Regions from separate parts of the Stenotrophomonas sp. KH_052 genome, predicted to be linked through region 1. Evidence: riboswitches for the same ligand, from Rfam matches in the RefSeq annotation. Region 1 holds a riboswitch; the other holds the start of a gene.
What was found. Region 1 has a riboswitch for thiamine pyrophosphate ahead of thiC (phosphomethylpyrimidine synthase ThiC). Riboswitches for the same ligand answer to the same signal wherever they lie in the genome.
Positions count from the first base shown of each region.

Region 2: another riboswitch for thiamine pyrophosphate. It lies ahead of AC3ITW_RS00720 (TonB-dependent siderophore receptor); the one in region 1 lies ahead of thiC (phosphomethylpyrimidine synthase ThiC).

Region 1 is NZ_CM174475.1:3,953,818-3,958,122, reverse strand. Features, by position in the region: gene AC3ITW_RS18150 (BCCT family transporter) at 1-885, opposite strand, end outside; gene AC3ITW_RS18145 (hypothetical protein) at 952-1,092, shown strand; TPP riboswitch at 1,132-1,233, shown strand; gene thiC (phosphomethylpyrimidine synthase ThiC) at 1,316-3,160, shown strand; gene AC3ITW_RS18135 (ion channel) at 3,295-3,966, shown strand; gene AC3ITW_RS18130 (winged helix-turn-helix domain-containing protein) at 4,236-4,305, shown strand, end outside.
Region 2 is NZ_CM174475.1:175,788-180,092, reverse strand. Features, by position in the region: gene AC3ITW_RS00735 (XVIPCD domain-containing protein) at 1-38, shown strand, start outside; gene AC3ITW_RS00730 (glycine zipper 2TM domain-containing protein) at 286-693, shown strand; gene AC3ITW_RS00725 (phosphotransferase enzyme family protein) at 819-1,943, shown strand; TPP riboswitch at 2,053-2,148, shown strand; gene AC3ITW_RS00720 (TonB-dependent siderophore receptor) at 2,219-4,305, shown strand, end outside.

The DNA.
Region 1 (4,305 bases):
GAACGGCGACATGCGCAGGCTCATCGTCACCAGTTGGTTGAGGTACGACCCCAGAGTGGTGGTGAACGTATCGAAGATGAATCCGGTCGGGCCCAGCACCAGTACGGTGGCCGCAAGAAGCGCGGCCAGCGCAAGGTTGAAGTTGGACAGCCACTTCACCCCGCGCTCGACACCGCTGGCGGTGGAGGCCATGTACAGCACGAACGCGATGGCGATGATGGTCAGCTGCAGTGGCACACCCGCGTGCAGGCCGAACACGCGTTCCATGCCGGCAGCGATCTGGATGGTGCCGAAGCCCAGCGTGGTGGCAACGCCAATCGCGGTGGCCACGACCGCGGCGATGTTGACCACGCGTCCGATCCAGCCACGATGGTGGCGGCCGATGATCGGTTGCAGCATGTCACTGACCAGTCCACGGCCATTGCGGTTGAACTGGAACCAGGCCATCGCCAGGCCGATCAGCGCGTAGATTGCCCATGGATGCAGGCCCCAATGGAAGAACGCATAGCGCATCGAAGCCCGCGCCGCGTCCATGCTCTGCGGTGCAAGGCCTTCCGGAGGCTTGGTGAAGTGGGAAATCGGCTCGGCGGCGCCCCAGAACACCAGGCCGATGCCCATGCCGGCGGCGAACAGCATCGACATCCAGCTGGCGCGCGAGAACTCCGGCTCGGCATCTTCACCGCCGATGCGCAGGTTGCCGAAGCGACCGAATGCCAGGTACATCAGGAAAGTCAGCGCCAGGAACACGACCAGAAGATAGAGCCAGCCGACACTGCGGATGACATCGGCGAGTACCGACTGAACGACGGTATTGAACGGGCCGGGCGCGAAGCCAGCCAGCAGCACCAGCAGCAGAACGAGTGCGATGGAAACGCGAAACACCATGAAGGAGCTTCTCCGATCAAGGGATTGAGGGGAGCGAGCAGAGCTTGCTGCGAGGGGGCCGGCGGCATGCAGCACGAACCGGGCAGGAGCCGCGAAGGCGGCAAAGGAAACATCGGCCGCAGCGGCACGATGCGCGTGCACGTTACTGAATGCGATGTCACGGTTCTGTTAATGCCGATGGAGCAGCGCCACGCCATGCATGGATGAACGGCCATGAGCTGCAGTGCGTTCTATGCTTTAATGCACGGCAAGAAGCGGGGGTACCGCGGCCATGTGGCCACGGTTGAGACAGTCCCTTGGAACCTGATCCGGCTCATACCGGCGTAGGGAAGCTTTGCAGTGCAGCCATGCCCGGACTCCGCCCAAGGACCGTCCGGATGCGGCCGCAGTGCGCCGCCGCTTCGTCCCTGACCTTCCTGGACGATGCCCGATGAACGCACAGCTCTCCGCCCTGCAGCAACAGGCCCAGCAACTCTCTGAATCCGTGACCCGGCCCATTCCCGGTTCGCGCAAGATCCACGTGCCCGGTTCACGCCCGGATCTGCAGGTGCCGATGCGCGAGATCGCGCTGACCCGCACGCCGACCTTGTTCGGCGGAGAAGAGAATGCACCGGTGACCGTTTACGACACGTCGGGCCCGTACACCGACCCGGAGGTGCGCATCGATCTGTCCGCTGGTTTGCCGGCACTGCGTCGCGGCTGGGTGGAAGAACGCGGTGATACCGAGCGGCTGGAAGGACTGAGTTCTTCGTTCGGTCGCGATCGCGAGCATGACCCGAAGCTCGATGCGGTGCGCTTCCCCGCGCGCAGCCTGCCGCGCCGTGCGCGCGCAGGTGCCAACGTCACCCAGATGCATTACGCGCGCCGCGGCATCATCACCCCGGAAATGGAATTCGTCGCGATCCGCGAGAACCAGCGGCTGGAAGCGATCCGCGATGCCGGCCTGTTGCAGCAGCATCCGGGCGAGGCGTTCGGCGCTTCGATCCAGAAGATCATCACGCCGGAGTTCGTGCGCGATGAAATCGCGCGCGGCCGTGCGGTGCTGCCCAACAACATCAACCATCCGGAAAGTGAGCCGATGATCATCGGCCGTAACTTCCTGACCAAGATCAACGCCAACATCGGCAACAGCGCGGTGTCCTCCGGCATTGCCGAAGAGGTGGAGAAGCTGGTGTGGGCGATCCGCTGGGGCGGCGACACGGTGATGGACCTGTCCACCGGCAAGCACATCCACGAGACCCGCGAGTGGATCATCCGCAACTCGCCGGTGGCGATCGGTACCGTGCCGATCTACCAGGCGCTGGAGAAAGTCGACGGCCGCGCCGAAGCACTGACCTGGGAGATCTTCCGCGACACCCTGATCGAGCAGGCCGAGCAGGGCGTGGACTACTTCACCATCCACGCCGGCGTGCTGCTGCGCTACGTGCCGCTCACCGCCAAGCGGGTCACCGGCATCGTCAGCCGCGGCGGCTCGATCATGGCCAAGTGGTGCCTGGCGCACCACAAGGAGAACTTCCTCTACACCCACTTCGAAGACATCTGCGAAATCATGAAGGCCTACGACGTGACCTTCTCGCTGGGTGATGGGCTGCGCCCGGGCTGCATCGCCGATGCCAACGACGCCGCGCAGTTCGGTGAGCTGGAGACACTGGGCGAACTGACGAAGATCGCCTGGAGGCACGACGTGCAGACCATGATCGAAGGCCCCGGCCATGTGCCGATGCAGCTGATCAAGGAGAACATGGACAAGCAGCTGCGCGAGTGTGGTGAAGCGCCGTTCTATACGCTGGGCCCGCTGACCACCGATATCGCACCCGGCTACGACCACATCACCAGCGCGATCGGCGCGGCGATGATCGGCTGGTTCGGCACCGCCATGCTCTGCTATGTCACGCCGAAGGAGCATCTGGGCCTGCCCAACCGCCAGGACGTGCGCGACGGCATCATGGCCTATCGCATCGCCGCGCATGCGGCCGATCTGGCCAAGGGCCATCCGGGCGCGCAGGTGCGCGACAACGCGCTGAGCAAGGCGCGTTTCGAGTTCCGGTGGGAAGACCAGTTCCACCTTGGCCTGGATCCTGAGAAGGCCAAGGAGTTCCACGACGAGACACTGCCCAAGGACGCGCACAAGCTGGCCCACTTCTGTTCGATGTGCGGTCCGCACTTCTGTTCGATGAAGATCACCCAGGACGTGCGCGAGTACGCCGAGTCGGGCATGAAGGAAAGGTCGGAGGCATTCCGTGCCGCCGGTGCCGAGGTCTATCACCAGGGCTGATCCCGCCCAGGTAGCGCCGGGCCATGCCCGGCGACGTGGGGGTTCAGGACAGCCGCCGGGCATGGCCCGGCGCTACCGGAGCCTCACATCCATCCCGGCTATCCTCGCCGCATCGCCCAGGGGAAAAGGACGCCATGCCCGTTGCCGTGACCACCCGCTGGCTGGCCATCGCCCGCCGCCATCCGTCTGCATGGCTGCTGGGCGCGCAACTGCTGGCGGTAGTCCTGTATCCGGCGCTGGATGACACTGCTGGGGGGCGCGCGGCCTTGGGCATGTTCGGCATGGCGGTACTCGGCCTGGCGCTGTGGGTGGTCCAGCGCAGCCCGCTGGGCACCTGGCTGGCGCTGCTGCTGGCCATTCCCTCGGTGGTGTTCTCGCTGGCCGGCGCACTGCTGGACCGTACTGCCCTGTTGACCACTGCGCAGTTGCTGGAAAGCCTGCTGTATTTCTATACGGCGGGGGCCCTGATCGCCTACATGCTGCAGGACCATAAAGTCACCCGCGATGAACTGTTTGCTGCTGGAGCAACCTTCACACTGCTGGCCTGGGCCTTCGCATTCACCTTCGCGGTCTGCCAGCAGTGGTATCCGGGCAGTTTCCAGGGCACTGGCGGTGGCGCGCAGCGGACGTGGATGGAGCTTCTTTATCTGAGCTTCAGCTTGTTGTCCGGAGTGGGTTTGAGCGACGTGGTGCCGCTGCACCCGCAAGCGCGGGCACTGGTGATGCTTGAGCAGTTCGCAGGCGTTATGTACGTGGCGCTTGTCGTATCGAGATTGGTCGGTCTGACCATGCTTCGGCGCATGTGAAAATGAACGCCAGATAAAAATTTCGCGCCCAAGAGGGCGCGAATAGTGAAGCAGATTATGTGAATGCGTCGGCGAGAGAGAGCCTGAGTGTCGACCCCGTCATAGGCGGGGTAACCGGCTTAGGCTAATATCCGGGGGCGATATTGTTTTTGCGGTATGCGCCGATGCTTTGTGCGGAATCTGGCTTTTCGATGGCCCTGTCCAGGGACGGTAGGGGCGGTATTGCTGGTGAACCCTGCCCAGACCCCGTCCCTACTGTATAGCGGAAGATGAACAGCAGCGAATTCCTGCCCGTCGAGGCCGACCGTATCCAGGTTGGCGACTGCGTCATCACCTTGT
Region 2 (4,305 bases), 1.1 Mb from region 1:
AGCAGGCCCGGCAGGCGCAGAAAGCGATGGGCGTCTAGGCCCGCAGCGCCTTGCAGACCGGGAAAGGGCCACGCCATGCGTGGCCCTTTCCTTATCTGCCAGCTGAGCGGCCGGGGCCGCTTTCAGCCTTGCTTCATGCCGCCTGCCGCTAGATGAATGCGCAAGCCGCACGGTGGACCAGGCAATGTTCCGGCAATGTTGGAACGCCAGCGTGGACATCACGGCAGCCGGGGCGCCCCGCGCTCTCCCTGCCCAGCGTGGCATGCACCTCACAGGAGAACGAACATGCTCAGTACTTCCGCACTCAGCTTCCGTGGTCTGGCGATGGCCCTGGCACTGGTGGCCGGTGTCGCCGTGGTCAGCGATGCCAGCGCGATGTCGAGGAAGGACAAGCGCACCCTGGTCGGCGCCGTGGTCGGTGGCGTGGCCGGCAACCTGCTCTCCAACGGTGATCCCGCTGCCACTGTCGGCGGTGCCGTGGCCGGCGGCGCGATCGGCAACCTGACCACCTCCGACCGCCGCGACCGTCGCTACTACGACAATCGCCGTTACGACGACCGCTACGATCGCCGTTACGACCGTGGTTACTACCGCAGCGGCTACTACGACCGTGGCGACGACCGTCGCTGGCAGCGCGAGCGCTACTACGACAACCGCTACTACCACGACCGCGGTCGCCATCGCGGCTGGTAAGCAGCGCGGCATCCCCCATGCCGATGCACGGACGGGCGGGTCGATGATCCGCCCGTTTGCGTTGCGGGCGGCCATGGCGTTGAATGCGCAGCCTTGGATGTGACTTTCCCCACTGGGGCTGCGGCATGACTTCTTCCTCCCACCGCGTGCAGGGCCTCAACAACGACGAGGTTGCTGCCGACTGGCCGCCGATCAGCGCCGCAGACCTCGCGTGGCTGCGCCAGCGCTTTCCGCAGCTGGATGCGGACAGCCACCCGCACTGGCACAGTCCTCGGCCACTGTCGGCCGCTGCCATCGTCAATGGCACGCGCGGACCGGTGTTCATCAAGCGCCACCACCACAGCGTGCGCAGCGCCGCCTGCCTGGAAGAAGAACACCACTTCATCGCCCATCTCGCTGCCGCCGGCGTACCGGTTGTGCAGGTGCTGGCGGCAACCGATGGCCACACCGCGGTCGAGCACGGCGAATGGACCTTCGAGCTGCATGCCGTGGGCGTGGGCGAGGACCTGTACCGCGATGCCGCGTCGTGGTCGTTGCTGACCGATGTCGCGCAGGCCCGCGAAGCCGGCCGCATGCTGGCCGAGCTGCACCGTGCCGCCGCCAGCTATCACGCGCCACAGCGCAGTACCCATCTGCTGGTTGCACGCGACGACCTCATCCGCGCCAACGATCCGATCGCGGCCATCAAGGCGGGGCTGCACGAGCGCCCCGGGCTGGCCCGCTATCTCGCGCGCATTCCCTGGGAAGCGCAGCTGCAGCGCGACGTGCTGCCGTGGCACACCGGCCTGGCCGAACGCCTGCGCGACGAACCGCGACTATGGGCGCACAACGACTGGCATGTCTCCAACCTGCTGTGGCGCAACGGACAGGTCAGCACCGTGCTGGATTTCGGCCTGGCCTCGCCCACCAGCGCCCTGTTCGACCTCGCCACCGCGATCGAGCGCAACGCAGTGGCGTGGCTGGAACTGGAGCGCGGCATGGAGGCGGTGCGCATCGATGTCGCGCTGGCCCTGATCGACGGCTACCGCAAGGTGCTGCCATTGTCGGCAGCACGCGTGCAGCTGCTGGCCGACCTGCTGCCGATGGTGCATTTCGACTTCGCACTATCCGAAGTGGAGTATTTCGAAGGCATCACCGGCTCCACCGCAAACGCGGATGTGGCCTGGCAGCCGTTCATGCTGGGGCACCCGGCGTGGTTCCACAGCGCGCCGGGACAGGCACTGCTGCAGGCGTTGCGCGCAGCGGCGTGACCCGGGTGGCGCACCGTCCGGGTCAGATCCCTTTCCTGCGGAAAGGGATCTGACCCCGCAGCCTGAAGAGCACCCACTCGCAAATCCGTACCATTTGTAGTGAAATGGTCACCTGAAGCGGGGGTGCCTGGATCTGCCAGGCTGAGAGAGTCCCTTGGAACCTGATCCGGTTTGCACCGGCGTAGGGAGCTTTGAGCCGCAGCCACACCCCCGTCATGGGCCGGTGCACCTGCGCGCCGTCGCTTCGTCTCCCTTGTTGTCCGAAGACGAACCGAATGAACCGCTGCCTGCGCCCCACCCTGCTCTCCCTCGCCCTCTGCGCCGCGCTGCCGCTGCATGCCAGCGAGGCCGATGCATCTCCCGATGCGGCTGCCACTGGTGCCGAACGCTCGCCGACCGAACTGGCGGCAGTGCGCGTGCAGGCCGGCAAGCCGAAGGCCGATACCTCGCGCGTGAACGCCTTCGGTGGTGGTTCCTGGAAGGAGATGCCGGCGTCGGTGAACGTGCTTGAGCGCGACTACCTCGACCGCCGCCAGCTGCGTTCGCTGTCCGAGCTGGCCAGCAACGATGCCTCGCTGGGCGATGCGTACGCGCCGGTCGGCTACTACCAGAACATCGCCATCCGCGGCTTCGCACTGGACGCCGCCACCGGCTACCGCTTCAACGGCCTGTCCATCGCCGGCGAACAGCGCCTGGCGCTGGAGAACGTGCAGTCGGTTGAGATCCTCAAGGGTGAAGCTGGCCTGGCTGCAGGCGTGATGGCACCCGGCGGCATCATCAACTACATCGGCAAGCGACCGGCCGAAGTGCGCACGGTCACCCTCGGCACCGATTCGGAAGGCTCGCGCTACGCCGCCGTCGATGTCGGCCACTGGATCACCCCGCGTTTCGGCCTGCGCCTGAATGCCGCATGGGATGCCAGCAATTCCTATGTCGAGCACGCCGATGGCCGTCGCAACTTCTATTCGCTGGCCGCCGACTGGCTGATCGGCGAACGCGGCAAGCTGGAAGTGGATGCCAACTACCAGACCAGTTCGCAGCGCTCGGTGTCGGGCTACCAGCTGCTGGGCGCGCGCGAGCTGCCGCACGGCGTGGATCGCGAATTCCTGCTCGGCTACCAGCCGTGGCAGCGCCCGGTGGATATCGCCAGCACCAACATCACCGCGTTGCACACCTACGACTTCAACGATGCCTGGCAGTCGCGCGTCTCGGTCGGCCACAGCCGCTCGGTGATCGATGACAACGTCGCCTTCGCCTATGGCTGCTACTACGCCACGCAGTGCGCCGATGGCAGCGTGCCGGGCAACTACTTCGCGCCCAATGGCGACTACGACGTCTACGACTACCGCAGCCCGGACGACACCCGCCGCAACCAGCAGGCCCGTGCCGAGCTGCGTGGCCGCTTCGAGACCGGCAGCGTCGGCCACCAGCTGACCCTCGGTGCCGATTACTTCCGCCGCACCGTGGACAAGCGCCCGAGCGTCAACGAGTACGTCGGCACCAGCAACATCCACGATGCGCAGGTGCCGGTGTTCGAACCGTCGCCGAAGATGCCCGGCCCCTCCGCACGACGCCTGGACAGCCGCCAGACCGCGTTCTTCGCGCTGGACCGGATGAGCTTCGGTGATGACTGGCAGTGGCTGGCCGGCGGCCGCTTCGTGCGCCTGGACGAGCGTGCCTACGACAAGCGTGGTACCCCGCAGCGGCACAGCCGCCTGTCGCGTTTCCTGCCGCAGACCGCCGTGGTGTGGAAGGCCACCGATCAGCTCAATGCCTATGCCAGCTATGTGCGCGGCATCTCGCTGGGCCAGGAAGCGCCGTTCTGGACCAGCAATGCCGACACCTTCCTGCCATCGGTGCAGTCGCGCCAGCTGGAAGTGGGCGTGAAGTACGTGCCGGTCGAGGCGCTGACGCTGGGCGCAGCCGTGTTCCGCATCTCGCAGCCGTACCAGTACGCCAAGCCGGACAGCAGCGACGTCGGCTACACCTTCGTCGAGGAAGGCACGCAGACCCACACCGGCCTGGAGCTGACTGCCAACGGGCAGCTGACAGACGCGCTGCAGATCGTGGCCAGCGCCAGCGTGCTGCAGGCGCGCGCGCGCGACACCGGCACCCCGGCCTATGAAGGCCATCAGTTGGTGAATGTGCCAAAGGTGCGCGCCAGCGTGCACGTGGCCTATGCGCTCCCGTTCGTGCAGGGCCTGGATGTGACCGGCGGCTGGCGCTATGCCGGTGCCAACGTGGCACGCGCCGACGGTGGTGTACGCGCACCGGACTACTCGGTGTTCGATGCCGGCCTGCGCTTCCAGCACCGCCTGCACGAACGTGCGGTGACCTGGAACCTGTCGGTGGATAACGTGTT